DNA from 2 places in the Bradyrhizobium sp. 215_C5_N1_1 genome. Region 1 is predicted to be linked to the other one. Evidence: predicted binding sites of a transcription regulator. Region 1 holds the regulator's gene; the other holds the start of a gene.

The links. The regulator PhoB, encoded in region 1, activates phosphate uptake and scavenging genes when phosphate is short. The targets are predictions, from matches to a motif close to TGTCATNNANCTGTCAT.
Region 2: a site for PhoB is predicted at 5,866-5,882, ahead of AB7G19_RS21950 (DUF2278 family protein). Genes of this name have one in related genera too.

What each region holds. Positions count from the first base shown of each region.
Region 1 is NZ_CP197228.1:8,543,063-8,558,156, reverse strand. It holds gene AB7G19_RS41315 (SDR family oxidoreductase) at 118-918, opposite strand; gene AB7G19_RS41310 (polysaccharide deacetylase family protein) at 1,147-2,205, opposite strand; gene AB7G19_RS41305 (OmpA family protein) at 2,370-3,764, shown strand; gene AB7G19_RS41300 (hypothetical protein) at 3,767-4,063, shown strand; gene AB7G19_RS41295 (TetR/AcrR family transcriptional regulator) at 4,189-4,779, shown strand; gene AB7G19_RS41290 (haloalkane dehalogenase) at 4,776-5,708, shown strand; gene AB7G19_RS41285 (Rdx family protein) at 5,720-5,947, shown strand; gene AB7G19_RS41280 (lysylphosphatidylglycerol synthase domain-containing protein) at 6,401-7,456, shown strand; gene AB7G19_RS41275 (ATP-binding protein) at 7,490-8,788, shown strand; gene pstS (phosphate ABC transporter substrate-binding protein PstS) at 8,933-9,946, shown strand; gene pstC (phosphate ABC transporter permease subunit PstC) at 10,091-11,080, shown strand; gene pstA (phosphate ABC transporter permease PstA) at 11,082-11,927, shown strand; gene pstB (phosphate ABC transporter ATP-binding protein PstB) at 11,924-12,745, shown strand; gene phoU (phosphate signaling complex protein PhoU) at 12,757-13,473, shown strand; gene phoB (phosphate regulon transcriptional regulator PhoB) at 13,489-14,196, shown strand; gene AB7G19_RS41240 (GcrA family cell cycle regulator) at 14,431-14,943, opposite strand.
Region 2 is NZ_CP197228.1:4,552,712-4,567,805, forward strand. It holds gene AB7G19_RS21915 (DASS family sodium-coupled anion symporter) at 1-1,109, opposite strand, end outside; gene AB7G19_RS21920 (enoyl-CoA hydratase/isomerase family protein) at 1,225-2,031, opposite strand; gene nthA (nitrile hydratase subunit alpha) at 2,152-2,775, shown strand; gene nthB (nitrile hydratase subunit beta) at 2,772-3,431, shown strand; gene AB7G19_RS21935 (nitrile hydratase accessory protein) at 3,431-3,808, shown strand; gene queC (7-cyano-7-deazaguanine synthase QueC) at 4,052-4,768, opposite strand; gene mazG (nucleoside triphosphate pyrophosphohydrolase) at 4,895-5,749, shown strand; gene AB7G19_RS21950 (DUF2278 family protein) at 5,943-6,965, shown strand; gene hflX (GTPase HflX) at 7,044-8,423, opposite strand; gene hfq (RNA chaperone Hfq) at 8,435-8,683, opposite strand; gene ntrX (nitrogen assimilation response regulator NtrX) at 8,932-10,302, opposite strand; gene AB7G19_RS21970 (sensor histidine kinase) at 10,320-12,707, opposite strand; gene AB7G19_RS21975 (histidine kinase) at 12,753-13,037, shown strand; gene ntrC (nitrogen regulation protein NR(I)) at 13,203-14,645, opposite strand; gene AB7G19_RS21985 (two-component system sensor histidine kinase NtrB) at 14,655-15,094, opposite strand, start outside.

The DNA.
Region 1 (15,094 bases):
ATCCAGTATTCCAGAGGCGGCAGAGATAGATCGAGACGCTGCAGCGTACTGGATGCCCCGGTCAAGCCGGGGCATGACTGCGGAGTGTGACGCGCGCTCTGTGCTGAAACGCCCCGCCTACCCGGCGATCTCCAGCCCCGCATTCGCGTACACCACGCCGCCATCCACCGCGATGGTGTTGCCGACCACGTAATCACCCGCGCGCGAGGCGAGATAGATCGCCACGCCGGCCATGTCCTCATCGGTTCCGATACGCCGCGCCGGAATGCGCTTGGCGACCTCGTCCGCATGGTCGCGCGCGGCGCGGTTCATGTCGGACTTGAACGCGCCCGGTGCGATCGCGGTGACGTTGATGTTGTCCTTGATCAGCTTCGTCGCCATGCGCCGCGTCAGATGGATCACGGCGGCCTTGCTGGCGGCGTAGGAATAGGTCTCGCTCGGATTGACGAAGATGCCGTCCACCGAGGCGATGTTGATCACCTTGGCCGGCCGCTCGTGCGAGGCCGCCGCGCGCAGCGGCTTTGCCAGTGCCTTGGTCAGGAAGAACAGCGACTTGACGTTGAGGTCCATCACCTTGTCCCAGCCGCTCTCCGGGAATTCGTCGAACTCCGCGCCCCAGGCTGCGCCCGCATTGTTGACGAGGATGTCGAGCTTCGGCTCCAGCTTGATGATCTCGGAGGCCAGCCTGTCGCAGCCTTCGATGGTCGAGATGTCGATCGGCAGCGCGATGCATTCGCCCTCATATTGGGCGGAGAGCTCTTTCGCCGTCGCCTCGCACGGCCCGGCCTTGCGCGCGGTGATGTAGACCTTCGCCGCGCCTTGCGCGAGGAAGCCCGCCGCGATCATCTTGCCGATGCCGCGCGACCCGCCGGTCACGAGCGCGACACGGCCTTTGAGCGAGAACAGATCGTTGAACATGGAGCCTCCCTTGGTTGGCGACGTTTTGAGCGCGGCGGAGAGGGGAGTCAAGGAAGGCGCGAGAGTGGCGCGGCTGCGGTCCAACTCACTCGGTGTCGTCCCGGCGAACGCCGGGACCCATAACCACAGGGAGTAGTTTGGCGAAGACTCGTCGTTCGGTACTTCTACCAAATGTAATCGATGGATTCCGCGGTATGGGTCCCGGCGTTCGCCGGGACGACAGCGTGGCTACGCCGCCGCAATCCGGCGAAAGCCGTTCCACATCGCGGTCGCGGCGCCTGAGGTCAGCACCGGCAAAATTCGCGCGTCCTGGTAATTGCCGTTGAGCGAGACGCGCGGCAGCGCGGTCATGTGGCCGGCATTTTCTGCGAACAGCATGCCGGGCCGGGTCGTCACCGCGGTCTTGAAGCCGGCCGATGCAGCGAGAGCGAATTCGCGCTCGCCCGCGGCTTCGCGGTCGCCATAGGGGTAGGCGAAGTGCAGCACGGTACGGCCGAGCGCCTGCTCGATCCGCGCGCGGCTTACCGCCATCTCCTGTGCGGCGATCCCCTCGCTCTGCCTGGCGAGATTGCAATGGCTGATGGTGTGCGCGCCGATCGTGACCAGCGGATCGGCGGCAAATGCCTTCACCTCGTCCCAGGACAGGCACAGGCTGCGGCACAGTGCGGCCATGTCGACGTCGTATCTGGCGCAGAGCGCCTCGATCTCGCGCTTGAGATCATGTTCCCCCGGCAGCGCGCGCAGCCAATCGTGCAGGCGGTCGAACGCCATTTGTTTTGCGGCGGGGGTCGTTGCATCCAGCCGCAGCGCGGAATTGCCGATCTGGATGTCGATGTGTTCGGCCTTCGCGATCACGGTTTCCAGCGCGGTCCACCACAGACGTCCGGTGCCCTCGGCAAACTCGCTCGCGACATAGACGGCCAAGGGCGCGTCAAATTCGCGCAGAACCGGCAGCGCGAATTCGAGATTGTCGCGGTAGCCGTCGTCGAGGGTGAAGGCGGCGAAGGGGCGGGTGAACCGGCCCTGCACCAGCCGCTCATGCAGCTCGTCCATGCTGACGATGTCGATCCCGCGCGAGCGCAAATGGCTCAGCGTGGCGCGCAGGAAATCGGGGGTGACTTCGAGGTGCCGGTTCGGCTGGAACGCGGCCTCGCGGGCCGGCCGCACATGGTGCAGCATGAAAATGGCGCCGACGCCCGACAAGAGCGGGCGCAACAGGTGGTGCGCCCCGCTGAAATAGAGTGCCCCCAGCCCGGCGCGGATGACGTTGTTTCGGAGTTGTTTCATGACCGGCTGGCGAACTCTGGCATTCCACTTTCAACTTACGGAAGAACCCTTGAAGAAAAAGTTATTCCAATTGTCGACGCATGGCCTTCGGAAGGGCATCATTTCCGGTTTGACAGCCCGCCAAGGGTTTGTTTTGTCTCCGGTTCCAGAGTTCGGGTCGTTGAATGCAGAAGCTTTTCAGGTGGGCCAGCAAATGGTGGCCAGGGCTGATCCCCCTGGCCGTCATGTGGGGATTTGCGGCCTGGAATAATACCTTGCCGGTCGAGGCGGACCTATCCGCCCGCAGCTCGGCCGCGCTCAAGGAGACCGTTCTGGACAAGACCCGGATCGCGGTCGACGGCCGGGACGTCGGCCTGGCCGCGGACGCCTTTTCCGAGGAGGGGCGCCGCGATGCCGTGATGGCGGTCGAGCTCGTCCCGGGCGTGCGCCTGGTCGACGACCGGACCCGCCTTGTTCCCGAAGCAACGCCCTTCGTCTGGAATGCCGAGCGTGACGTGGTGCGGGTGACGCTGTCCGGCTCCGCGCCCCTGCCGTCGATGAAGGCGCGCCTGACCGAGGCCGCGCGCAAGGAGGTCAACGGGACCGAGGTCGCCGATCAGATGGGTCTCGCGCGCGGCGCGCCGCCGCGGTTCGAGGCGGCCGCGATGCTGCTGCTCGACCAGATCGGCAAGCTCAAGGACGGCAGGATCACGATCACCGACACCAAGGTCAATCTGTCGGGCATGGCGCGCGACCTCGGCGGCCGTGAGGCGATCGCGGCCGCGCTCAAGAACCTGCCGGAGGGCTTTTCGGTCGCCGCCAACGATGTCAAGGCGCCGCCCTACATCTTCCAGGCCTACAAGGACCCGGTCGCCGCGACCGTGACGCTGACGGGCTACGTGCCTGACAACAACGTGCACGCGGCCATTGCAACGAGTGCCTCGCGAAAGTTCTTCACCGAAAAGGTCGTCGACAATCTCAAGGCCAGCGTCGGCGCACCCGGCTCCTTCAATACTGCCGTGGTCACAGCGCTCGGCGGGCTGTCGCGGCTGTCGACCGGTACGCTCGTGGTGTCCGATCGCGAGGTGAAGCTGTCGGGCGACGCGCTCTATGAAGGGGCCGCCAACGACATCCGCGCAGGCCTCGGCAAGGACTTCCCGAAGAACTGGCAGTACAAGCCGGAGATTACGGTGAAGCCTGCCGCGGGCCCGGTCGACGGCACGGTCTGCCAGCAATTGTTCACGGAGCTCCTGAACAAGGGCAAGATCCGCTTCGCAACGAAACGCGCCGACATCGACCCGGATTCCGCCGGCATTCTCGACCACCTGATCGAGACGGCGCTGCGCTGCCCCACCACCAATATCGAGGTGGCCGGGCACACCGATGCCGACGGTGAGGACTCCTTCAATCAGGCTCTCTCGGAGAAGCGCGCGCAGGCCGTGATCGACTATCTGGTCAAGGCCGGGCTGCCGGCCACCCGCTTCACTCCGGTCGGCTATGGCGCCACGCAACCCCTCGCCGGCAATGACACCGATGAAGGCAAGGCGCAGAACCGCCGCATCGAATTTCTGGTGAGGTGATGATGCCCTATCTCGTCTCGTTCCATCTGGGCTGGCTGATCGGCTCGCTGCTGCTGGGCTTTTGCATGGGCTGGATCTCGGTGGTCCAGCGCGGCAACGGCACCTCGAAGGTGACCGCGCGCTGGCTCGCCGTGCTTGCCGCCGCCTTGGTCGCAGCCTCGTTCGCGCATGTGGTGCCCGGCCGCTTCGGCTATTGGCTCGATCTCGGGCTGGTCATGTTCGCCTGCTACCTCGTCGGCTGCACCATCGGCGCCTGGCTGCGCGACAGGGTGGTCTCGCGGAGCCAGCCGGCGGCTTAGGTCTTCAGGTTCGCTCGGAGGGCGGGCCTCTATCCAACATTGCGATAACGGCTTGATCGGCAAGCAAATTGCCAAACGATCGCAATGCGCTTGACATTAATACGTACGTACGTATTATTTTCCTTATGCCAAAGCCCTCACTCAAAGACGCCATCCTCGATGCCGGCCTGAAGGTCATGTTCAGGACCGGCTATCACGGCACCAGCGTGCGCGACGTCACCGCTGCGGCAGGCGCGCCGCAGGGGTCCTTCACCAACCATTTTCGCTCCAAAGAGGTGTTCGCCTCCGAGGTGCTCGACCGCTACTTCGACACCACGAGGGGGCTGGTCGCGGAGGCGCTCGACGACACCTCGCTGACGCCGCGCGCGCGGCTGCGGCGCTATCTCGACATCATCACCGGCCGGCTGGAGGTCGACGGCTATGGCCGTGGCTGCCTGATCGGTGACCTCAGCCTGGAGGCATCAGCCAGCAGCGAAATGCTGCGCGCGCGTCTCGCCGAAATCTTCGCGCAATGGCGCGCGCCGTTCGCCGCCTGCATCAGGGACGCCCAGACGTGCCGCGAGATCGCATCCGATTTCGAGCCCGAAGAGCTTGCCGATTTCCTGCTCGCGTCCTGGCAGGGCGCGATCCTGCGCATGAAGGTCGACCGCAATCCCAACGCCCTCGAACGTTTCAAGACCATCGCCTTTCAAACCGTCTTCAGGGAGCTGACATGAGCAAGCCAACTGAAATCGAGATTCTCAAAGCGTCCGTGCTGGGAAGCACGATGGCCTATCGCGAGGCGGGAGATCGCGATGCGCCCGCTGCCCTGTTCCTGCACGGCAACCCGACGTCGTCGCATATCTGGCGCAACATCCTGCCGCTTGTATCGCCGGTCGCACATTGCATCGCGCCCGATCTCGTCGGCTTCGGCCAGTCCGGCAAGCCCGACATCGGCTATCGCTTCGTCGACCACGTCCGCTATCTCGATGCATTCATCGAACAGCGCGGCATCAAATCGGCCTATCTCGTCGCGCAGGACTGGGGCACCGCGCTCGCGTTCCATCTCGCCGCGCGCCGGCCGGATTTCGTGCGCGGCCTTGCCTTCATGGAGTTCATCCGCCCGATGCCGACCTGGCAGGACTTTCACCACACCGAGGTCGCGGAGGAGCAGGACCACGCCGAGGCGGCGAGGGCGGCGTTCCGCAAATTCAGGACGCCGGGCGAGGGCGAAGCGATGATCCTCGAGGCGAACGCGTTCGTCGAACGCGTGCTGCCCGGTGGCATCGTTCGCAAGCTCGGCGAGGACGAGATGGCGCCTTACCGTGCGCCATTCCCCACGCCGGAGAGCCGCCGGCCCGTTCTCGCCTTCCCCCGCGAACTGCCGATCGCAGGCGAGCCCGCCGACGTCTACGAGACGCTCCAATCCGCGCATGCGGCGCTGGCTGCATCGTCCTATCCGAAGCTGTTGTTCTCGGGCACGCCCGGCGCGCTCGTCGCGCCCGAATTCGCCGAACGGTTCGCAGCCTCGCTGAATCACTGCGCATTGGTGCGCCTCGGACCTGGGCTGCACTTTCTCCAGGAGGATCACCCCGAGGCGATCGGCCGCTCCGTCGCCGGCTGGATCGCCGGCATCGAAGCCGTGCGCCAGCAGCGTGCTGCCTGAAGGCGGGCGAGATGGCTGATGTGACCATCATCTATTGCCGTCCCTGCGGCTACGAGAAGCGCGCCAAGGACGCCGCTGCTGCGCTGCGGCAGCATCTGGCGCTGGAGGCGGCTCTTGTGCCCGCCAAGGGTGGGATCTTCCAGGTCAGGGTCGGCGACAGCATTGTCGCCAGCCGCAGCAAGGGCCACTTTCCCGGTACCGACGAAATCGTGGCCGCCGTCACTTCCGCGTGGCACTGATCCGGGGCGGATTCCGATCGCTTCCTGAGGCCGCCACCGTCGCCGCGGCCTTTCGGCCCACCTGAAATCCCTGAACAACAGCGCCGGCCACCCCCTCTTTCGCCAGGCGGGGGCGGCCCATAGATTGACGTCGGCTTAAGTCGTGACGGAACATTGTGCGGTCGAAATCATCAAAACTTCATGGCGCCTGCGCAGGATTGCCATGGAGATTCGCGTCAGTCTTGCCGCCGAAAGCGCCAATCAGTGCATCAGGAGCCCGCAACCCTGCCTAAAATATTGAAGGCACGAGTTTTTGTTCGAATTGCTGAATTCCACTCCGCCCCAAAACGCGCTAGTGGAAGGGCATGGGGCATGCGCGATGCCGGAGCCGGCGGCAAGGGTTCGTTGAATGCCTGTGCGTCGTCCGCCTGTCCGCCGGCCACCCCGGCCGCTGAAGCGTTGTTCGAGGTCTAGATGCTGGAAGCCATACGCAGGGCGATGACGTTTCTGCGCCAGAAGCAAGTCCTGCATAAGCTTGGAGTTGTGATCAGCGTCGCGGTCATCGGCATCGCTTGCTATGTGCTCTACCACATGCTGCGGGGAATCGACGTCAACGAGGTCCTCGAAGCGATCAAGAGCACCGAGCCGAGCCAGATCGCGATGGCGGCGCTGTTCGTGGCCGCGGGCTATTTCACCCTGACCTTCTACGATCTGTTCGCCGTGCGCGCGATCGGCCACGCCCATGTGCCCTACCGCATCAATGCGCTCGCCGCCTTCACCAGCTATTCGATCGGCCACAATGTCGGCGCCAGCGTCTTCACCGGCGGCGCGGTGCGCTACCGCATCTATTCTGCCTATGGCCTGAACGCGATCGACGTCGCAAAGATCTGCTTCCTCGCCGGCCTGACCTTCTGGCTCGGCAATGCCGCGGTGCTCGGCCTCGGCATCTCCTACCATCCGGAAGCCGCTGCCGCGATCGACCAGCTTCCGCCCTGGCTGAACCGGATGCTGGCGATGATGATCATCGCGGGGCTGGTCGCCTATGTGGTCTGGGTCTGGACCCAGCCGCGGGTGGTCGGCCGCGGGCCCTGGACCGTGGTGCTGCCGGGCGGCCCGCTGACGCTGCTCCAGATCGCCATTGGCATCATCGATCTCGGCTTCTGTGCGCTGGCGATGTACGTGCTGGTCCCGGACGAGCCCAATCTCGGCTTCGTCGTGGTGGCGGTGATCTTCGTCTCGGCGACGCTGCTCGGTTTTGCCAGCCACTCGCCGGGAGGGCTCGGCGTGTTCGATGCCGCCATGCTGGTCGGCCTCTGGCAGATGGACCGCGAGGAACTGCTGGGTGGCATGCTCCTGTTCCGCGTCCTCTATTATCTCTCCCCCTTCGTCATATCTGTAATCTTGCTGACGTTTCGCGAGGTTATAATCGGCGCTCGATCGAAGCGCTTGCAGCAGGCGGCGCTCAAGCTCGACCCCGGCCCGGCGCGTGAAGCCGCCTATGTGAGAGAGCGCAGCGACACCGGCGCCTGACCGGCGCATCCCCTTTAGGAGAAGCCCGCCCCGATGGCGATCGACGCACCATCTTCTCCCTCCGCGCAGCCCTGGTCCGACCGGCTGCGGCACTCGACCGTCATCCTGATCGCCGCGGCGCTGGCGCTGTCGGTGGTGGTCTCGCTCGGCGAATTGTCGGTGATGCGGGCGGCGACGGTGTTCCTCTGCATCGCGGCCGCGGCGCTGATCCCTTGGAGGCTGCACGACAATGCCGCCTCGCGCGACGACACCCGCCGCGTCAACCCGGTCGAGAGCGCGGCGGTGGCCGCGGTCGTCGCCGGCATGCCGGATCCGGCGGTGCTGCTCGACCGCGCCGGGCGTGTCATCCATCTCAATGCCGCCGCCGCCCAGCTGGCGCCGGCGCTGCGCAAGAACGAGCTCGCCCAGTTCGCGCTGCGCTCGCCGGAGATCATCACCGCGCTGCGTGAATCCATCGCCACCACCGAGCCGCGGCGCACGACCTATCTCGACCATGTCCCGGTCGACCGCTGGATGGAGCTGACCATCACGCCGGTGCCGGTGCCGACCTCCTTCGGCGGCGCCGACAAATGCATGCTGATGACCTTCCACGACCAGACGCCGCTGCGCCGGGTCGAGGAGATGCGCGCAGACTTCGTCGCCAATGCCAGCCACGAGCTGCGCACGCCGCTCGCCGCGCTGTCGGGCTTCATCGACACGCTCCAGGGCCAGGCCAAGGACGATCCCAAGGCACGCGAGCGGTTCCTCGGCATCATGCACAACCAGGCGACCCGGATGGCGCGCCTGATCGACGATCTGCTCTCGCTGTCGCGGGTCGAGCTGTCGGCCCATGTGCGGCCCGACACCCTGGTCGACCTGCTGCCGATCATCTTCCAGGTCGCCGACGGGCTCGAGCCGCTGGCGCGGGAGCGCCAGGTCGAGGTCGAAACCCATCTGCCTGAGACCCCGGTGATGATTGCGGGCGACCGCGAGGAATTGCTCCGCCTGTTCGAGAACCTGATCGAGAACGCGCTCAAATACGGGGCGTCGGGCGGACGTGTCATCGTGTCGCTGGCCGCGGCGGCAGCCACTGATGGAACTCAGGAAATCCGGGTCATGGTCCGCGATTTCGGCCCCGGCATCGCGCCCGAGCATCTGCCGCGGCTGACCGAGCGGTTCTACCGGGTCGACGTCGGTGACAGCCGCTCGCAGGGCGGGACGGGGCTCGGATTATCGCTGGTGAAACATATTCTTAACCGCCATCGCGGCCGGCTTTTGATCGAGAGCGTGCCCAAGCAGGGCGCCGTTTTCACGGCCTGTTTTCCCCAGGCGAAGACCGCGGCCTCGACCTGATATTCAAGCGATTTCAATCGCTTGGCCGTGTCATCCAGCTGTCACGAAACCTTCGTAAAAGCACAGCCGACCGCTCCTAAAGGGGCGGCACGGGGAGCGCGATCGGGCGCGGATGGCGCTTCGCTCCCCTGTATGGAGACCACCATGAATTTCATCAAAACTATCGTCGCTGCCGGCTTGGTCGCCGCATCGGCGACGGCGGCGTTTGCTGCCGACATCACGGGTGCCGGTGCGACGTTCCCGTTCCCGATCTATTCCAAGTGGGCTGACGCCTACAAGAAGGAGACCGGCAACGGTCTGAACTACCAGTCGATCGGCTCCGGCGGCGGCATCAAGCAGATCCAGGCCAAGACCGTGACCTTCGGCGCCAGCGACGCGCCGCTCAAGGCCGAGCAGCTCGAGAAGGACGGCCTCGTCCAGTGGCCGATGGTGATGGGCGCCATCGTTCCGGTCGTCAACATCGAGGGCGTGAAGCCCGGCGAGCTGGTGTTCGACGGCGAGACCCTGGCCAGCATCTATCTCGGCAAGATCACCAAGTGGGACGACGCCGCGATCAAGAAGCTCAATCCGAACGTGAAGCTGCCGTCGGACGCGATCACCGTGGTCCGCCGCTCGGATGGTTCGGGCACCACCTTCAACTTCACCAACTATCTCGCTAAGGCCAGCGCGGACTGGAAGAGCAAGGTCGGTGAGGGCACCGCGGTCGAGTGGCCGGTCGGCGTCGGCGCCAAGGGCAACGAAGGCGTGTCGGGCAACATCAGCCAGACCAAGAACTCGATCGGCTACGTCGAGTACGCCTATGCCAAGCAGAACAAGCTGACCTACACCGGCCTCGTCAACAAGGCCGGCAAGCCGGTGCAGCCGACGGTCGAAGCCTTCCAGGCGGCCGCTTCCAACGCCGACTGGGCCAAGGCTCCCGGCTACTACGTCATCCTGACCGACCAGCCCGGCGACAAGTCCTGGCCGATCACGGCGGCGACCTTCATCCTCATGCACAAGGATGCCACCGACAAGGCAGCCTCGCAGGAAGCCATCAAGTTCTTCCGCTGGGCCTTCAAGAGCGGCGGCAAGGCGGCTGAAGAGCTCGACTACATCCCGATGCCGGACCCGGTCGTCCAACTGATCGAGAAGACCTGGGCTGCCGAGATCAAGAGCTAAGCGCTCTGTGTCCCGGACTGGGCGCCGGGATCTCACAAGACCTCCGCTCCGGATCGGCCTCGCGCCGCATCCGGAGCGCAAGACCAACAACAAGACCGACAACAAGCGTATATCAAACGGGCACAGGGGATCGGCGTGGCAGAGATGGCCGTTCAGAGCGATGTAATCGACGACGCCGGACCGTATGACCGCGCCAAGGCCTTGGGCGCCTTCAAGCTCGGCGACCTCACCTTCTACTGGATCACGCGGCTGTCCGCGATCTCGGTGCTCCTCATCCTCGGTGGCATCATCATCTCGCTGATCGTCGGCGCGTTCCCGGCGATGAAGGAATACGGCTTCGCCTTCCTGTGGACGCAGCGCTGGGCGCCGTCGGCAGATCCGCCCGTGCTCGGCGCGCTCGGCCCGATCTACGGCACGCTCATCACCTCCTTCATCGCGATGGCGATCGCCATTCCGGTCGGTCTCGGCATTGCGATCTTTCTGACCGAGCTCTGCCCGCAATGGGCGCGCCGCCCGATCGGCATGGCGATCGAGCTGCTCGCCGGCATTCCCTCGATCATCTACGGCATGTGGGGCTTCTTCGTGCTCGGCCCGTTCCTGGCCAACACGTTCCAGCCCTTCATGATCAAGATCTTCGACGGCATCCCGGTGCTGGGCGCGATCTTCGCAGGCCCGCCGTCCTATCTCAGCCTGTTCAACGCGGCGCTGATCCTCGCCATCATGGTGCTGCCCTTCATCACCTCGATCTCGGTCGACGTGTTCAAGACGGTGCCGCCGGTGCTCAAGGAAGCCGCCTACGGCGTCGGCTGCACCACCTGGGAAGTCGTGCGCAGCGTGGTGATCCCCTATACCCGCGTCGGCGTCATCGGCGGTGTCATGCTGGCGCTCGGCCGCGCGCTCGGCGAGACCATGGCGGTGACCTTCATCATCGGCAACTCGTTCCGCATCTCGTCGTCGATCTTCGCCCCGGGCACCACGATCTCGGCGGCGATCGCATCGGAGTTCGCCGAAAGCGACGGCCTGCACCAGTCCGGCCTGATCCTGCTCGGCCTGCTGCTGTTCGTGCTGACATTCTTCGTGCTCGCGGCTGCACGGTTGATGCTGATGCGTCTTGAAAAGAAGGCGGGGAAGTAACATGAACCCGATCTACGCACGCCGCCGCCGCATGGACATCGTCATCCGTGTGCTCTGCCTGGCTGCCGCTGCCTTCGGCGTCACATGGCTCGCGCTGATCCTGATGACGCTGCTCTACAACGGCATTGCCGGCCTGAACCTGGAGCTCTTCGTTGCGGACACGCCGCCTCCGGGCTCGACCGAGGGCGGCCTGCGCAACGCCATCGTGGGTTCGATCATCATGACCGTGCTCGGCGTCGGCATCGGCGCGCCGCTCGGTCTGTTCGCCGGCACCTATCTCGCCGAGTACGGCCGCAACGACCGCCTGACCTCGGTGATCCGCTTCATCAACGACATCCTGCTCTCGGCGCCCTCGATCATCATCGGCCTGTTCATCTATGGTGCGGTGGTGGTGCCGATGCGCGGCTTCTCGGCGATTGCCGGCTGCCTCGCGCTTGCGGTGATCGTCATCCCGGTGGTGCTGCGCACGACCGAGGACATGCTGCTGCTGGTGCCGAACGCACTGCGTGAGGCGGCCTCGGCGCTCGGCCTGCCGCGCTCGCTGGTGATCAAGCGCATCGCCTATCGCGCGGCGCGCTCGGGCCTCATTACCGGCGTGATGCTGGCCACCGCCCGCGTCGCCGGCGAGACCGCGCCGCTGCTCTTCACCGCGCTGTCGAACCAGTTCTTCAGCCTGGGTCTGAACAAGACGATGGCGAACCTGCCGGTCACCATCAACAATTTCGTGCAGAGCCCCTACGCCTACTGGAAGCAGCTCGCCTGGAGCGGCGCGCTGCTCATCACCCTGACCGTTCTTGCCCTGAATATTGGCGCGCGCATTCTGAGCGCCGAGAGGACCGCAAAATGAGTGATCTTTCCGTATCGATGAGCGCGGCCGGTGGTTTGCCCCAGGCGCCGGTGCTGCCCGAAGCTCCGGCCAAGGTGACGGTGCGCAACCTCAATTTCTATTACGGCGAGCACCACGCGCTGAAGAACATCAATCTGGCGCTCGGCACCAACCGCGTCACGGCGTTCATCGGCCCGTCTGGCTGCGGCAAGTCGACCCTGCTGCGCATCTTCAATCGGATGTACGACCTCTATCCGGGCCAGCGCGTCACCGGTCAGCTCATGCTCGACCAGACCAACGTCCTCGACCCCAAGCTGGACCTCAATTTGCTGCGCGCCCGCGTCGGCATGGTGTTCCAGAAGCCGACGCCGTTCCCGATGACGATCTACGAAAACATCGCCTTCGGCATCCGTCTCTATGAGAAGATCTCGAAGTCCGAGATGGACGACCGCGTCGAGAAGGCGCTGCGCGGCGGCGCGCTGTGGAACGAGGTCAAGGACAAGCTCAACGCCTCCGGCCTGTCGCTCTCCGGCGGCCAGCAGCAGCGCCTCTGCATCGCCCGCACGGTCGCGGTGCGGCCCGAGGTGATCTTGTTCGACGAGCCCTGCTCGGCGCTCGACCCGATCTCGACCGCCAAGGTCGAGGAGCTGATCCAGGAGCTGTCCGAGAACTACACGATCGCGATCGTCACCCACAACATGCAGCAGGCGGCGCGCGTCTCCGACAAGACCGCCTTCATGTATCTCGGCGAGCTGATCGAGTTCGACGACACCAGCAAGATCTTCACGTCGCCGACCGACCGGCGCACGCAGGATTACATCACCGGCCGGTTCGGCTGAGGAGACGGAACATGGGTTCTGAACATACCGCAAAGGCCTTCGACACCGACCTCCAGGAACTCACGCGCCTGGTCGCCGAGATGGGCGGCATCGCCGAGCGCATGATCGTCGATTCCGTCGACGCGCTGATCCGCCGCGACGTCGCGCTCGGCCAGCGCGTCGTGACCATCGACGCCGAGCTCGACGCGCTCCAGAAGAAGATCGAGGAGCGCGCCGTTCTCACCATCGCGCGCCGCCAGCCGATGGCGGTGGATCTGCGCGAGATCGTCGGCGCCATGCGCGTCGCGACCGATCTCGAGCGGATCGGCGACCTCGCCAAGAACATGGGCAAGCGCGTCGCGGCGCTGGAGACGGATTTCCATCCGCTCAAGCTGTTCCGCGGTCTGGAGCACATGACCGACCTCGTGCAGCAACAGGTCAAGTCGGTGCTGGACGCCTATGCCGCGCACGATCTGCCGGCGGCAATGGCGGTGTGGAAGGGCGACGAGGAAGTCGACGCCATCTGCACCTCGCTGTTCCGCGAGCTCCTCACCTACATGATGGAGGATCCGCGCAACATCTCGTTCTGCATCCATCTGATGTTCTGCGCCAAGAACATCGAGCGCATCGGTGACCACGCCACCAACATCGCCGAGACCGTGTTCTACATGATCGAGGGCCAGGCGATCACCGACAAGCGGCCGAAGGGCGACATGACGACCTTCGCCACGACGGTCCCGAACACTTAAGGAGCGACGAACACCATGGGCGCACGCATTATGGTGGTTGAGGACGAGGAAGCTCTCACCGAGCTTCTCCGCTACAACCTCGAAGGCGACGGCTATGACGTCGAGACGGTGATGCGCGGCGACGATGCCGACACCCGCCTCAAGGAGCACATCCCCGATTTGATCGTGCTCGACTGGATGCTGCCGGGCCTCTCCGGCATCGAGCTGTGCCGGCGGCTGCGCTCCCGGCCCGAGACCAAGCAGCTCCCGATCATCATGCTCACCGCGCGCGGCGAGGAGAGCGAGCGGGTGCGGGGCCTTGCGACCGGCGCCGACGACTACATCGTCAAGCCGTTCTCGGTCCCGGAGCTGCTGGCACGCGTGAAGGGCCTGCTCAGGCGCGCCAGCCCCGAGCGGCTCGCCACCGTGCTCGCCTATGGCGACATCGAGCTCGACCGCGACAAGCGTCGCGTGGCGCGCTCGGGCCGGCCGATCGATCTCGGCCCGACCGAATATCGCCTGCTGGAGTTCTTCCTGGAGCATCCCGGCCGCGTGTTCTCGCGCGAGCAGCTGCTCGACAGCGTCTGGGGCCGTGACATCTACATCGACGAGCGCACCGTCGACGTCCATATCGGGCGCCTGCGCAAGCTGCTCAATCTCGGCCGCGAGCAGGACCCGATCCGCACCGTCCGCGGCGCGGGCTACGCACTGGACGATCGCTTTGCGAAGGCGGAGCAAGCGTAAGGGGTTGCTGTGGCAGACGTGATTTAGCGGGCTGCCACCGCATCCTCGATGTCGTCCCTGCGAACGCAGGGACCCATAACCACAGGGAGTGGTTTGGCGAAGACTCGGAGTGATCATCCCGCGCAATAACTACGCGCCGGGATTATGGGTCCCTGCGTTCGCAGGGACGACACCGAGTGAGTTGAGCCGTCATCGCGTGACGGCGCCGTCTTCGTAGTCAGCTAATCCGATACCTCAGCGCGGACCCGGCTTCGCCGGCGCGCGCCGGCGATCGGCCGCGGGCTGATACGCCACGCGCGAGTGCTGGGCGCAGTAGGGCAGGCCGGAGAGCGCCTTGCCGCCGCAGAAGAAGAAATCCGGGCTCGAGGGATCGCCGACCGGCCAGTGGCAGGTGGCCTCGTTCAGCTCCAGCAGCGACAGCCGCTGGCTCATCGGCACGACGTTGTCGTAGGTGACCGGTTCGGCCTCGACCTCGACTTCGAAGGCTTGCGCCAGCGCGGTGTTGCCGCGCGCGATCGGGCGGGTCACCCGCATCATGTGCTGGGCGGGGCGTGCCTTGCGCGGCCGCGGCGCTGCCGATGAAGGGCTCTTGGCGCGGCCCGACAGGCCGAGCCGGTGCACTTTGCCGATTACGGCATTGCGGGTCACATTGCCGAGTTCAGCGGCGATCTGGCTGGCCGAAAGCCCGGCCTCCCAGAGCTTTTTCAGCTGCTCGACGCGATCATCCGACCAGGTCAAAACGGTCATTGCACCCTTTCCTTCGCCGGCGCCTGCCATCCTGGCGGCCGCACGGCGAATGCCTAAGCTTCGAAAAACCCGTGCCGCCAGAATCCCTTAAGGCTCGCCGGGCGCACCAGATGCGCCCGAACGCTTACGCCGGTACATGAGGACTTAGAGG
Region 2 (15,094 bases), 4.0 Mb from region 1:
GTCGCGAACCATTTGATGAAGCCGATTTCGTTGAGGCCCGAGGCCAGCGTCAGCAGCGAGGTGAAATAGAAGAACACCTCCCAGGCGCTCTTCTCGCTGACGATGTCGGCGAACTCGATCACGCCCGTCACCAGCATCAGCGAGATCACGATGAACACGACGGTGGTGGCGTTGACGAAGTTCGAGCCGAGCAGGGGCACGTGGATGTCCGGGCTCGAGCCCGCGATCCACAGGAACATCGCGAGGACGATCAGAGCCAGCATGATCCACTCGTTGCGCGACATCGGGCCCATCTCGCTGACCTCCCTGGCCGCCCATTCGGAGATCTCCGGGCTGTGCTTCACCTCGGGACGGCAGACCACATAGCTGAGCAGCGGCACGAGGATCATCAGGAGGATGCCGAGCGGCGCAAAGCCGACGAACCACTGCGCCCAGCTCACCTCGACGCCGGCGGTCCTCTTGGCGATCGCAAGCGCGGCCGCATTGGGCGCGAGCGCGGTGAAGAACAGCGAGCTGGTGATCGCGGTTGCCGCAAACGCCGTCCACATCACATAAGTGCCGATCTTGCCGGCGGTCGGCCCGGGCTCGGAGCCGTAGATGCGCGGGATGTTGCTGATGATGGGATAGACGATGCCGCCGCTGCGCGCGGTGTTGGATGGCGTCGCTGGTGCCAGCAGGAAGTCCGACATCGCCACCGCGTAGCCGAGACCGAGCGTGTTGTGGCCGAGCTTCTGCACCAGCACCAGCGCGATACGGCGGCCGAGCTGGCTCTTGCGATAACCGATCGAGAATACGAAGGCGCCAACGATCAGCCACACCGTGCTCTCGGCAAATCCCGCCAGCATCCAGCGCAGCGATTTGCCGGGATCGGGATCGATATAGCCGGCGACGCCCGCGACCGTCAGCCCGATGAACCCGACCGCGCCGACCGGCATCGATTCCAGGATGAGCCCGGTGATGACGGCCGCGAACACGGCAAAATAGTGCCATTGATTGGCGTTGAGACCGGTCGGCACCGGCCACAGATAGATGGCCAGCCACACCACGAGCGGCGCGATCAGCTTCCAGCTAAACCCTTTTGCCTGAGGCGTCTGCGAGCTAGCGGCCATGGACCCTCCCCCCTCGATTGTCGTCGCATTGTACCGCCCGTTGGCCGAGCCGTTTTTGTCCTAGCGCGGCGTATACGGACTGTCCGCGGCGCGATCAATGGCCTGACTTCACGTTCTACCGCCCCTTGAAGCGCGGCTTGCGGCGGGTCAGGAACGCCTCGACGCCCTCCTTGTGGTCTTCGGTGAGACTCGCCAGCGCGAACTGGTCGACGTCCATGTGGCTGGCGAGATCATCCAGCGCATGTGCCAGCCGGTTGACGGTCAGCTTGGTCATGGCGACCGAGAGCGGCGGCTGCGCGGCGACCTTCCGGGCAAGCTCCATGGCGGCATCGAACGCATGGCCGGGATCGGCCACCTGCTCCACCAAACCCCACTCGTAGGCCTCATCGGCCGAGATGCGCTGGTCGGCCAGGATCACCGCCTGCTTGGTGCGGGCCGGCCCGATCAGATGCAGCATGCGCGGGATGCTCTGCCAGCTCATGTTCATGCCGAGCCCGATCTCGGGCACGCGCAGATGCGCGTCGTGCCCGATCACGCGGAAGTCGAGCGCCACGGCCAGCGCGACGCCGCCGCCGACGCAAAAACCCTCGATGGCCGCGATCGTGATCTGCTCCATCTCATGCCAGGCATGGGTCAGACGCGGCCCGAGCTTGAGATGCCGCCGCAGCGTGCCGAGATCCATGTCCTTGCGCGAGCGGCCCTCGGCATCCTTGAGGTCGAAGCCGGCGCTGAAGGCGCTGGTGCTGCCCGTCAGAACCACGACGGACGTTGCGGCATCATCCTCGAAGCTGCGCGCGGCCGCGGTGAGCTGGCGCATCGCCTCCGGCGAGAGCGCGTTGATGCCGTCGCCGCGGTCGAACCGTACCACCGCAATCCGCCCCTCCGGTCCGAGGCCCTTCTCGATCGTCACGAAGTTCGTCACCAATGTCTCCCAATCCGCTTTGCTGCGAGGCTAGCCTACATCCGGCCTCACGAATATGGGACCCGGTTGCGCCCCAGCGCATACTCGACAGGCAGGGACCATTGCGCCTATCTTTGCGCCATGAGCCACGATCACGACCATCATCACGACCATTCCGAGCTGTCGGAGACCGAGCTGCGCGTGCGCGCGCTCGAGACGATCTTGACAGAAAAAGGCTATGTCGAGTCGGCCGCGCTCGACGCCATCATCCAGGCCTATGAGACCAGGATCGGCCCGCACAACGGCGCGCGCGTCGTCGCCAAGGCCTGGACCGATCCGGCGTTCAAGAAGGCGCTGCTGGAGGATGGCTCGAAGGCCATCGGCACGCTCGGCCATGTCAGCCGCGTCGGCGACCATCTCGTCGTGGTCGAGAATACGCCAGAGCGACACAACATGGTCGTGTGCACGCTGTGCTCCTGCTACCCCTGGGAAATGCTGGGCCTGCCGCCGGTTTGGTACAAGGCCGCGCCCTACCGCTCGCGCGCGGTGAAGGACCCGCGCGGCGTGCTCGCCGATTTCGACGTCACGCTGCCCAAGGACATGGAAATCCGTGTCTGGGATTCCACGGCCGAGACTCGCTTCCTGGTGCTGCCGATGCGCCCCGCGGGCACCGAAGGCTGGAGCGAGGAGCAGCTTGCCGAGCTGGTCACGCGCGATTCCATGATCGGCACCGGCTTTCCCAAGACGCCTGGAGCGCCGTCGTGAACGGCGTCCACGACATGGGCGGCATGGACGGGTTCGGCAAGGTCGAGGCCGAGCCGAACGAGCCGATGTTTCACGAGGAATGGGAATCGCGTGTTCTCGCCATGGTGCGCGCGATGGGCGCGGCGGGCGCCTTCAACATCGACACCTCGCGCTTCTATCGCGAGACGCTGCCGCCGCACGTCTATCTCTCGAGCTCCTACTACAAGAAATGGTTTCTCGGGCTCGAGGAGATGCTGATCGAGAAGGGCTACCTCACCCGGGAGGAGGTCGCTGCCGGTCACGCGATGCAGCCTGCAAGGGCGCTCAAGCACGGCAAGTTCGACCTCGCCAATGTCGAGCGCGTCATGGTGCGCGGCGAGTTCGCCCGCCCTGCTCCGGCGCCGGCAAAATTCAACATCGGCGATCGCGTCCGCGCCAGGAACATTCATCCGACCACGCATACGCGGCTGCCGCGCTATGTGCGCGGCCATGTCGGTGTCGTCGAGCTGAACCACGGCTGCCACGTATTTCCGGATTCGGCGGCGATGGAGCTCGGCGAAAATCCGCAATGGCTTTACACGGTCGTATTCGAGGGCCGCGACCTCTGGGGCGCGGACGGTGATCCGACCTTGAAGGTGTCGATCGACGCCTTCGAACCCTATCTGGACCCGGCGTGATGAGCAGCCCGGCTGCGGCCGCTGCGACGGCGGCCATTCCGAGCATTCCGCGCGATGACGACGGCCCGGTGTTCCGCGCACCCTGGGAAGCGCATGCGTTTGCGATGGCGCTGACGCTGCACGAGCGCGGCGTGTTCACCTGGCCGGAATGGGCCGCAGCCTTGGCCTCCGAGATCAAGCGCGCGCAGGCCGTCGGCGACCCTGACACGGGCGAGACCTATTACCTGCATTGGCTCGCCACGCTGGAAGGTTTGGTTGCAAGCAAGGGCGTCGCATCGGCGGAGACGCTGCACCGCTACCGCGACGCCTGGGACCACGCCGCCGACCGCACGCCGCACGGCAAGCCGATCGAGCTGCGGCCGGAGGATTTTCGGTAGGTCGCGCCTGACCCGTCATTACGAGCGCAGCGAAGCAATCCAGTATTTCTCCGCGGTGACAGTCTGGATTGCTTCGTCGCTTAGCTCCTCGCAATGACGACGTTGAGAGAGCGCAAGCTCTCTCCTCCGTCGTCGCCCGGCTTGACCGGGCGACCCAGTACGCCGCGGCTTCTCGGCTCAAGCACCTTCTCTGGAATACTGGATCGCCCGCTTTCGCGGGCGATGACGGCGGAGATTGGAGCGCTATTTGCGCCCCGCCGCAAACTCCCGCCACCCCTTCGCCCGCAAACGGCACGCCGGGCACTCGCCGCACCCGAAACCCCACTCATGCTGCGCGCCGCGTTCGCCGAGATAGCAGGTGTGCGAGTGCTCGCGAATGAGATCGACCAGTCCTGCGCCGCCGAGGTCGTGGGCTAGCTTCCACGTCGCCGCCTTGTCGATCCACATCAGCGGCGTATGCAGCTCGAATGGCCTGGCCATGCCGAGCGAGAGCGCGGCCTGCATGGCGCGGATGGTGTCGTCGCGGCAATCGGGATAGCCGGAATAATCGGTCTCGCACATGCCGCCGACGATGTGGGTGATACCGCGCCGGTAGGCGAGCGCCGCGGCAAAGGTCAGAAAGATGAGATTGCGGCCGGGTACAAACGTGTTCGGCAGGCCGTCGGCCCCCATCGCGATCGCGACGTCGCGCGTCAACGCGGTCTCGGACACGGCCGCCAGCGTCGGGATCGACAGCGTATGGCTCTCGCCGAGCCTTGCGGCCCAATCGGCACGCAAGCCCTTGATGCCCTCGAACAGCCGGTCACGGCAATCGAGCTCGACGGCGTGGCGTTGCCCGTATTCGAAACCCAGCGTTTCCACGCGTGCAAAGCGGCTGAGCGCCCAGGCGAGGCAGGTGGTGGAGTCCTGACCGCCGGAAAACAGCACCAGCGCGGTTTGTGATGAAAATGCGTCAGTCATGGCCCGCGCTTTAGCACCTCGCCAATCTGCCGCCAATCGGTGGAAATCGGCCTGTTCCGCCGCGCCGCGCTGGGAACGGCGGGCCGCTTTTGGCATAAGGTTTTGGACCCAGGAGACTGCCCCGCAATGACCCCTTCCCGTGACATTTCCCGCCTGATCGAGATCATGGCGGCGCTGCGCACGCCGGTGACCGGCTGCCCCTGGGACCTCGAGCAGGATTTTGCGACGATCGCGCCCTACACGATCGAGGAAGCCTATGAGGTGGTCGAGGCCATCAGCCGCGGCGATCTCGATGACCTGCGCGAAGAGCTCGGCGACCTCCTGCTCCAGGTCGTGTTCCACGCCCAGATGGCATCAGAACAGAATGCCTTTGCCTTCGGCGACGTCGTGGAGGCCATCACCCGCAAGATGATCCGGCGCCATCCCCATGTCTTCGCCGACAAGGACGGCAATCTCGCCTCCTCCCACGTCAAGGAAGTCTGGGACCGCATCAAGGCCGAGGAGCAAGCCGAACGTGCGGCGCGCCGGCCGCCGGAGGAAGCGCCGACGCACAAGTCGTTACTCTCGGGCGTCAAGGCCGGCCAGCCCGCGCTGACGCGCGCGATGGAGCTCCAGCGCAAGGCCTCCACCGTCGGCTTCGACTGGAACGACCCGCGCGCTGTGCTGGCAAAAATCCGCGAAGAAGCCGACGAGATCGAGGCGGCGCTCGACCGCAACGACAGCGAGGGGCTGGCTGAAGAGACCGGCGACTTGATGTTCGCGCTGGTCAACCTCGCCCGCCATGTCGATGCCGATCCCGAAAGTGCACTCCGCGCGACCAACGCGAAATTCGAGCGGCGGTTTGCGTTCATTGAACGGGCGCTTGAGGCGCAGGGGCGGACGCTCGAGCAGGCGTCGCTGGCGGAGATGGACGCGCTGTGGAACGCGGCGAAGAGTGAGGGGAAACCGGTATCAAAGACTCGCTCGCAGGCCCGCCGCTAGCGTTGTGGCCTGCTCCATCGGTGTACCCGCAAGGATCGAAGCGGTCGCGAAGGAGATATAGGTCAGCATCTTTTCCCGAATGCAGCGAGGCGGTCATGGCGGATCGCAGTCAAGCCATGAAACCGTCACGACAAGCAGTCTAAAGTTGAGCGACGGAGCCCGCGCAGCCGAAATCCCACCTCAGGTGAGTGCGATGCCATTAAAGCACTATTCGGTCCTCAAGGGACGCCCGATCGCGATGCGTTTCGGCACCGGCCAGTCGCCGCACTATCAAGTCCATGTCGTGGCCGACAACGCGGATTTCCGCATCGCCGTCAATGTACAGTCAGGCGACGGAAGCGAAGTCGCGTTCCTGGTGCGATCGCACTTTGTCCATCCGATCACCGATCATCTCGCGGCGTTGCCGGAGGGCCTGCACCCGCAGCCGCCGAAGCCGGCCAGCATCGCGCTGGACTTCATTCGCGGCAATCTGATGCAGCCCCAGGAGATGATCCCGCTGCCGCTGTCCGTGCCCGGACCGGACAATGACCTCAACGAGAAGCTCGACCAGTTCGTCCAGCGCGCGCTCTCGAACGAAAGCGCGATGATCTACGCATTCGGTGAGACATGGGGGCCGGAAACCAAAGCGGACAATTATTTCGGCTTCCGGCCGGGTCGCGGCATTCACGACATCCATATGAATCAGGGAAATCCAATCGGGCGATTCTCGGGCGACAACGGGCCATGGCAAGACGGCGGGCTGGTGTTCGAATTCCCGGATCAGAAGCTATGGACGGCGGTCTTCCTCAAATTTCAGACGCAGGCCTGGCACACCGACGACAAGACCGGTGACCCCATCGATCTCGGCGCGCCGACACAGCCGCCAGATCCGACCGCTCCTCCGACCGGGCAAATGCCTGACGGACTCGTGCGCATCATCGCAGCACTCGTCAATGCCTTGAAAACGCCTGAGCGGGAAGTCGTCACGCTGCTCAATACGGCCGATCGCGACATCGATCTCACCGGCTGGATGCTGGCCGACAAGCAGAAGAACAAGATGGCCCTGTCAGGGAAGATCGCGGCCGGCGGCACGCTCGCAATCGTCGTGCAGAAGCCGATGGAGTTGTCGAACCAGGGCGGCATCATTTCGCTGCTGGACGAGCGCGGGATCAAGATCCACGGCGTCGCCTATACCAAGGCGCAGGCGAAGAATCCGGGCCTGACCATTCCATTCTAGCGTTACGCGTCTCAACCCAGAAACGCGGATATGGTCGATATCGCACGCAGGCCGGTCGGGCGCACCGCGCCCTTCGGATCACGCCACGCGCGGCACGGCATCGAACCGGTTCACCACGATATCCCGCTTGGTCTCGTCGACCCGCACCGTCATGTCGAAGCGGCCGTCGTGCAGCTCTTTCGCCAGCACCTCGGAATTCCTGTGCAGCCAGCTGATCCCGGCACCGTCGGCGGCGTCGATGGAGAGATCGAGCGTGGTGCGCTTTGCGGCGAGCCGTTCCTCGATCGCGGCGAGCAGCGCGTCGATCCCCTCGCCTGACACGGCCGACACCAGCATCGCCGGGTGATCCTCCGGCCGGCGCGCGGCGATGTTCAAGAGCTCTTCGCGCTTGTCAGGCTCGTAACGGTCGATCTTGTTCCAGACCTCGATGATGCGGCCGGAATCGTCGGGGTTGATGCCGAGCTGGCGCAGCACCGCGTCGACGTCACTCTGCTGGGCCTCGGCATCCTCGTGCGAGATGTCGCGCACATGCAGGATGACGTCGGCCTCCAGCACCTCTTCCAGCGTAGCGCGGAAGGCCGCGACGAGCTGGGTCGGCAGGTTGGAGATGAAGCCGACGGTGTCGGACAGCATTGCCTTGCCGCCATGCGGCAAAGTGAGCGCGCGCAGGGTCGGATCGAGTGTTGCAAACAACATGTCGGCGGCCTGGACGTCTGCGCGCGTCAGGCGGTTGAACAGCGTCGACTTGCCGGCATTGGTGTAGCCGACCAGCGCGACGACGCGATACGGCACACGCTGACGGCCGGCGCGATGCAGCCGCCGCGTCGCCTGCACCTTCTTCAGCTCGCCCTCGAGTTTCGAGATGCGCTCCTGGATCAGGCGGCGATCGGCTTCGATCTGCGTCTCGCCGGGACCGCCCATGAAGCCGAAGCCGCCACGCTGGCGTTCCAGATGGGTCCAGGAGCGAACGAGGCGCGAGCGCTGGTAGTTGAGATGCGCAAGCTCGACCTGGAGCGAGCCTTCCTTGGTCTTGGCGCGGCGGCCGAAGATTTCCAGGATGAGCCCGGTGCGGTCGAGCACCTTGGCGTGCAATTCCTTCTCGAGATTGCGCTGCTGGATCGGCGCCAGCGCGCAATCCATCACCACGAGCTCGACGTCGAGGCTCTTGGCCAGCGCGGCGATCTCCTCGACCTTGCCCTTGCCGATATAGGTCGCGGGGCGGATCTGGCTGATCGGCGCGATGATGGCGTCGGCAATGACGAGGTCGATCGCCCGCGCGAGGCCGGCGGCCTCATCAAGCCGGGCCTCCGCGTCACGCTGAACATGGCTTTCCGATTGCGTGTCGGTACCGCCCGCGCGCACACGCAAGTAGGGGCCGATGACAAGCACCCGCCCCGTCTGCTTCGCCCCTGCCGACCGCGGACGGTCGGCCTCCCCGTCGAAATTCCGGGGTTCCAATCAGATCACTCTCAAGCCGGCTGATCCTCGCCGCCTTCGAACAACTGGATCGGAGCGCCCGGCATGATGGTCGAGATCGCATGCTTGTAGACAAGCTGCGAGTGACCGTCGCGCCGAAGCAGCAAACAGAAATTGTCGAACCAGGTCACGATGCCCTGGAGCTTCACTCCGTTGACCAGAAAGATCGTCAGTGGCGTCTTGGTTTTGCGAACGTGATTGAGGAAGGTGTCCTGTAGGTTTTGTGCGCGGTCTGCCGCCATTGTTTTTTTCTCGCTTTGAGTTTCTTTTTATTGCGCCGGTTGCGGCCCTCTTTGTGACATTCGGGGCCTCTTCCGGTTGCTATTCCTCATGAGATCCCCCTCGGAGGAACAGCGGTTCGATTAGAGGACAGGACGGGTTATTAGGCAAGCCGCTTCACGCGGCAGGCCACGCCCAAATGCCCCGAAAAACTACGGAAATCGATGATTTTCCTCGCTAATCCCTGAGGTGCGGCCGCGACGTCGCGGTGTCAGCCGACACCGAGCGCCTTCAGCTTCCGGTGCAACGCCGAACGTTCCATGCCAACAAACTCAGCTGTGCGAGAAATATTTCCTGAAAAACGGCTGATCTGTGCAATCAAATAGTCGCGCTCGAACACTTCGCGCGCTTCGCGCAGCGGCAGCCCCATGATGTGCTCGCCATTGTTGCTGGTCGGCATCGCCGGCACCATCGAGCCGACGTCCTGCGGCAGCATGTCGGCGGTGATGATCACCTCCGGTCCGCCCGCGGCCAGAATCATGACTCTCTCAACGTTGTTGCGGAGCTGGCGCACGTTGCCCGGCCACACATGCGATTGCAGCACCGCCATCGCGTCCTGCCCGATCTGCCGCTTGGGCAGGCCGCTGCCGGCCGAGATCTGCTCCATGAAATAGTCGATCAATTCCGGAATGTCCTCGCGCCGCTCCGAGAGCGCGGGCACGCGGATCGGCACCACCGAGAGCCGATGATAGAGGTCTTCGCGGAAATGACCGGCAGCGATCTCCTCTTCGAGATTTCGCGCCGTGGAGGAGATGATGCGGACGTCGACCTGCACCTTGCCGGTGCCGCCGACGCGCTGGAACGACTGCTCGACCAGCACGCGCAAAATCTTGTTCTGGGTCTCGCGCGGCATGTCCGCGATCTCGTCGATGAACAGCGTGCCGCCATGGGCTTCCTCGAGCGCACCGGGCTTGCGCGCCTGCTCGCCGTTAGATTGCTCGACACCGAACATCTCGTGCTCCATGCGCTCCGGCGTGATCGCGGCGGCATTGATCACGACGAACGGACCATCGGCGCGGCCCGAGGCCGTATGCAGCGTGCGCGCGGTCAGCTCCTTGCCCGCGCCGGCCGGGCCGACGATCAGGATGCGGCTGTTGGCCTTGGCCGCGCGATCGATGGTCTGGCGCAGCTGGTTCATGCTCGGCGAGCGGCCGACGAGCGAGCTTGCGCTCGGCGCGAGCTGCTTCAGCTCCTTGACCTCGCGCTTGAGTCGCGAGTTCTCCAGCGCTCTGTTCGCGACCAGGATCAGCCGGTCGGCCTTGAACGGCTTCTCGATGAAGTCGTAGGCGCCGCGCTTGATCGCGGCGACCGCGGTCTCGATATTGCCGTGGCCGGAGATCATCACGACCGGCAGATCGGCATTGTCCTTCTTGACCTGCTCCAGCAGCTGCAAGCCGTCGAGCTTGGAGCCCTGGAGCCAGATGTCGAGAAACACCAGGTGCGGCCTGCGATTGGCGATCTCGGCGAGCGCCGTATCGCTGTCGCGAGCGGTCCGGGTCACGAAGCCCTCGTCTTCGAGAATGCCCGCGACGAGATCGCGAATATCGGCCTCATCATCGACAATCAGAATTTCACTTGCCATGGTTCGCGCCTGTCTTGTCAGATGCCTGTTGAGGCTTCGATCTTCGTTGAATCATTGGTCATTTCAGCCGGCTCTTTGGTTTCGGCGGCCGGCGGTTTTGTTTCGGGCGGCTTGGCGATGTCCGTGACCGCGTTTGCGGCCAACGATGCCTGCACGGTCCCCTCGCTCTTCGCGGGGGCACCGGAGATCGCAAAACGCATCCGCATCCACGCGCCGCGCTGGCCCTCGCGGAAATCGGAAGCGTCCTTCAGCTCGATACGCCCGCCATGGTCTTCGAGCACGCGGCCGACGATCGCCAGGCCAAGGCCGGTGCCCTTGGCCCGCGTCGTCACATAAGGCTCGAGGAGGCGCGAGCGCGCGACCTTGGGCAGGCCGATGCCGTTGTCGATGACGTCGATCAGCACGTCCTCGCCCTCGCGCGAGACCACGACGTCGATGCGGCCCTTGCCGTAATCCTTGCCGAGCTCCTCCGGCGGCACCTGCTCGACCGCCTCGGTGGCGTTCTTGACGATGTTGGTGACCGCCTGCGAGATCAGCCGCCGGTCGAACTGCGCGCGCAGCGGATCTTCCTTGAATTCGGCCTCGATATCGATCTCGGGATGGGCGACCTTCATCAGGAACACCGCCTGCCGCACGGTGTCGGCGACGTCCTCGCCCTCCATCACCGGCTTCGGCATCCGTGCGAAACGCGAGAACTCGTCGACCATGCGGCGGATATCGTCGACCTGGCGCACGATGGTATCGGTGCACTGCTCGAAGATCTGCTTGTCCTTGGTCTCGGTGATGTCCTTGCCGAACTTGCGGCGGATGCGCTCGGCCGAGAGCTGGATCGGCGTCAGCGGATTCTTGATCTCATGCGCGATGCGGCGCGCGACGTCGCCCCAGGCCGAGGTGCGCTGCGCCGAGACCAGCTCGGTGATGTCGTCGAGCGTGATGATGTAGCTGTCGTGCGGCTGGCTGGTCTTCTCGGCGCTGACGCGGACCGACAGGTTGCGCTCGGTGCCGTCGCGCGTGATCGTGATCTGGCCCTGCACCAGGCGCTGGGTCCCTTCCCGCGCCGTCTTCATCATCTCCTCGAGCTCGGGCAGCACGTCGGAGAGCGGATGGCCGAGCGTCTCCGCTTCGGAGTGCCCGATCAGCTTCTCGGCAGAGCGGTTGAGGATGCCGACGCTGCCCGAATTGTCGACGCCGATGATGCCGGCGCTCGCCGAAGACAGCACGGCCTCGATGAAGCGGCGGCGGCTGTCGATGAGATCGCTGGCGTTGACGAGTTCGTCACGCTGGCTGCGCAATTCCTGTGTCATCTTGTTGAAGGTCTCACCCAGCTGGGCGAGGTCACCTTCCGACTGATGCACGGGCACCTTCACATGGAGGTCGCCGGTCGAGACCGTGTGGGCGGCGTTCATCAGCCGCCGGATCGGGGCCACCAGCGAGTTGGCGAAGTTGAGGCCGATCAGCACCGAGGCCATCAGGATGGTCAGCGCGATCACCGCGAACATCAGCGCGAAGGCGACCTGGATGCCGAGCCGGCGCGACTCGATCTGAGCGTATTCGGCGACGCTGACCTCGGTCTGCTTGAGCTGGTTGACGACGTTCGGATCGAGCGGTCGCGCGACATAAAGGAAGGTGTCGCTGAAGGCGCGCAGGCGGATCACCGCGGCGACGAAGCTCGCATCCGGGAGCACCGCGATCTCGGGCTCGGATTCGTTGACGTTGCTGAGGAAGTCCGGCGCCGGCGGCGAATAGGCTAGCCGCATGCCGGTGTCCGCCGATTCCAGGATATTGGTGTTCTTGTCGATGATCATCGCGCCCGGCAGGTTGCGGGAGCCGGCGCTGGCGGTCAGCAGCTCGCGGAACGAGCGGCGGTCCTGGTCGTAGAGCGGCCGGGCGTGCGCGATGTCATTGGCCATGCCGAGAATGTCGCCGCGGATCAGCTGCGCGTGGTCTTGCATGTAGGCCCGCGCGATCGTCAGCGAATTCTGGATCACCTCCTTGGTCGGGCCGGAGAACAGCCGGTCGAGGCCGCGCTCGATGGTGACGTTGGCGACGACGGCGACCAGCACCGCCGGCAGCACCGCGACGATCGAGAACAGGCTGACGATCTGGACATGGAGGCGTGCCGCCGCCCGGCCCCGCCGACGCGCCAGGATCAGCTGCCAGAGCTCGCGGACGATGATGCCGACCAGCAGCAGGATCGTGGCCGCATTGATCAGATAGAACGAGCGGACCACCTCCGGCGTCGGCTCGATCCGCGTGAGACCGGTCAGGACCAGGAAGGTCAGGAGGGCCGACAGCAACGCCATCGCCACGGCAAGGGGTGCCAGCCAGCGTCGCACCGACCAACGCCGGGGCTCTTCCGCTGGGGCCGTGTCGAAGTGTGCGGCCGAGGTGTCTGCGCTGGTCATTCCGGCAATGGTGCTGAAAACGGGGTCCGCGGCGGGCGGATACTGATGTATTCGTACCACATTGTTGCCGAATTGCGACAATTCCGCGGCGCCCTCGCCGCGACGGACCGGCGCATCCACAGGCCGCTGTTCTGGCAAACCTCGCTTGCGGGAACGGATTCCCGCCCCTACGGCTTGACCGCCATGGACAGGTTCTTTCTCGCGATGATGGTGTCGGCCGTGCTGCTGCTGATCGTAGCCGCCGACCTCCTGGTCAATGGTCTCGGGGTGCAGCAGCCGCTGGCGAACGTCGCCAGCGCCCAGTCGGTCTCGGCGCGGCTGATCAGATGAGCGCGACGCAGCGCTCGGCGGTTGAATAACAATTCATACGTTCCAACGGAACGTTTCGGCCTGATTCGGACTTTTGCTCACCGCGTTAGCCACAACGGCCAGCGCGATCCGGAAGGCTCAGCTCCGCTTTGGTAGGGGGAGCTGAGCCACCGTCCGTTCGGAAAACTAGCCCCCGCTCCGATACACCTGGATATCGAGGTCCCGGATCTTCTTCCGCAGCGTGTTGCGGTTGAGGCCGAGCAAATCGGCGGCGCGGATCTGGTTGCCGCGGGTGGCGGCGAGCGCGGCCGTGAGCAGCGGCACCTCGATCTCTTTGAGGATACGGTGATAGAGGCCCGGCGGCGGCACGCCGTTCGGGAAGCCCTGGAAGTGCGAGGACAGATAGGCCTCCACGGCGCCGCCGAGATTGTCGACGCCCTGCTGGACAGCGGCACCCGGGCTGACCGTGGGCGGCGCCAGCTCGCCGTCGATGACGGAGCCGGTGATCACGTCCTGCGGATAGAGCGCGGCGAGGCGCCGGGCGAGGTTCTCGAGCTCGCGCACGTTGCCGGGCCAGCGGTGCTGCTTCATCCGCTCCAGCGCCAGCGCATCGAGCTTCTTCGGCGGCAGACCGTCCTTCTCGGCCAGTGTGAAGAAGTGCCGCACGAGGTCCGGCAGGTCTTCGATGCGCTCGCGCAAGGGGGGCAGCCGCAGCGGCACGACGTTGAGGCGGAAGAACAGATCCTCGCGGAACAGGCCCTGCTGGATCAGGACGCGCAGGTCCTTGTTGGACGCCGCGACGATCCGCACGTCGGTCTTGATCGGGGTGCGGCCGCCGACGGTGGTGTATTCGCCCTGCTGGAGCACGCGCAGCAGGCGGGTCTGCGCCTCCATCGGCATGTCGCCGATCTCGTCCAGGAACAGCGTGCCGCCCTCGGCCTGCTCGAACCGACCCGAGGCGCGGGTGTTGGCGCCGGTGAAGGCGCCGCGCTCGTGGCCGAACAGTTCGGACTCGATGAGGTCACGCGGGATCGCCGCCATGTTGACCGCGACGAACGGGCCGTTGCGGCGCTTGCCGTAATCGTGCAGCGCGCGCGCCACCAGCTCCTTGCCGGTACCGGACTCGCCCGTGATCATCACGGTGAGGTCGGTCTGCATCAGACGCGCCAGCACGCGGTAGATTTCCTGCATCGCCGGCGAGCGGCCGACCAGCGGGATCGCCTCCATCTCGGCGTCCTCGTCCGGCGTCGAGACCCGTTCCTTCGGCTCGGCCAGCGCACGGCCGACGATGGCGATCAGTTCCTTCAGGTCGAAGGGCTTTGGCAGATATTCGTACGCCCCGCGTTCGGAGGCGCGGATCGCGGTCATGAACGTGTTCTGCGCGCTCATGACGATGACGGGCAGATTGGGCCGCATCTTCTTGATCCGCGGCAGCAGGTCGAAGGCGTTCTCGTCGGGCATCACCACGTCGGTGATGACGAGATCGCCCTCCCCCTGGCTGACCCAGCGCCATAGCGTTGCGGCATTGCCGGTCAGCCTGACCTCGTAGCCGGCGCGGGATAGCGCCTGATTGAGAACCGTGCGGATGGCAGTGTCGTCATCAGCAACGAGAATGCTACCTGCGGGCATCGTTAATCCTCATTTCGCCCCCTGTGACGCAGACGACGACTTCCCGGCAGAGCCGTCGCGGCTGCTTTGATCGGCATGTTTGACCGATGTGGAATACATCGGCATCAGCACGCGGAAGGTGGTCTTGCGCGGCTGAGACTCGCATTCGATGATGCCCCCGTGATCTCCGATGATCTTTGCGACCAGCGCCAGGCCAAGACCCGAGCCGGTCTGCTTGGTGGTCACGAAGGGATCGAACAGGTTGGGCAGAAGATCGTCCGGCACGCCTGGTCCGTTGTCCTTCACGCAGAACTCGAGCGGCAGGGATACACGGGATTTTTGACCGGGGACTGACAGGCGCACGCCGGGACGGAACGCGGTGGTGAGCTGGATCTCGGCGTCGGGGACGTCGATCAGCGCTTCGGCGGCGTTCTTCACGAGGTTGAGGAACACCTGGACGAGCTGATCCT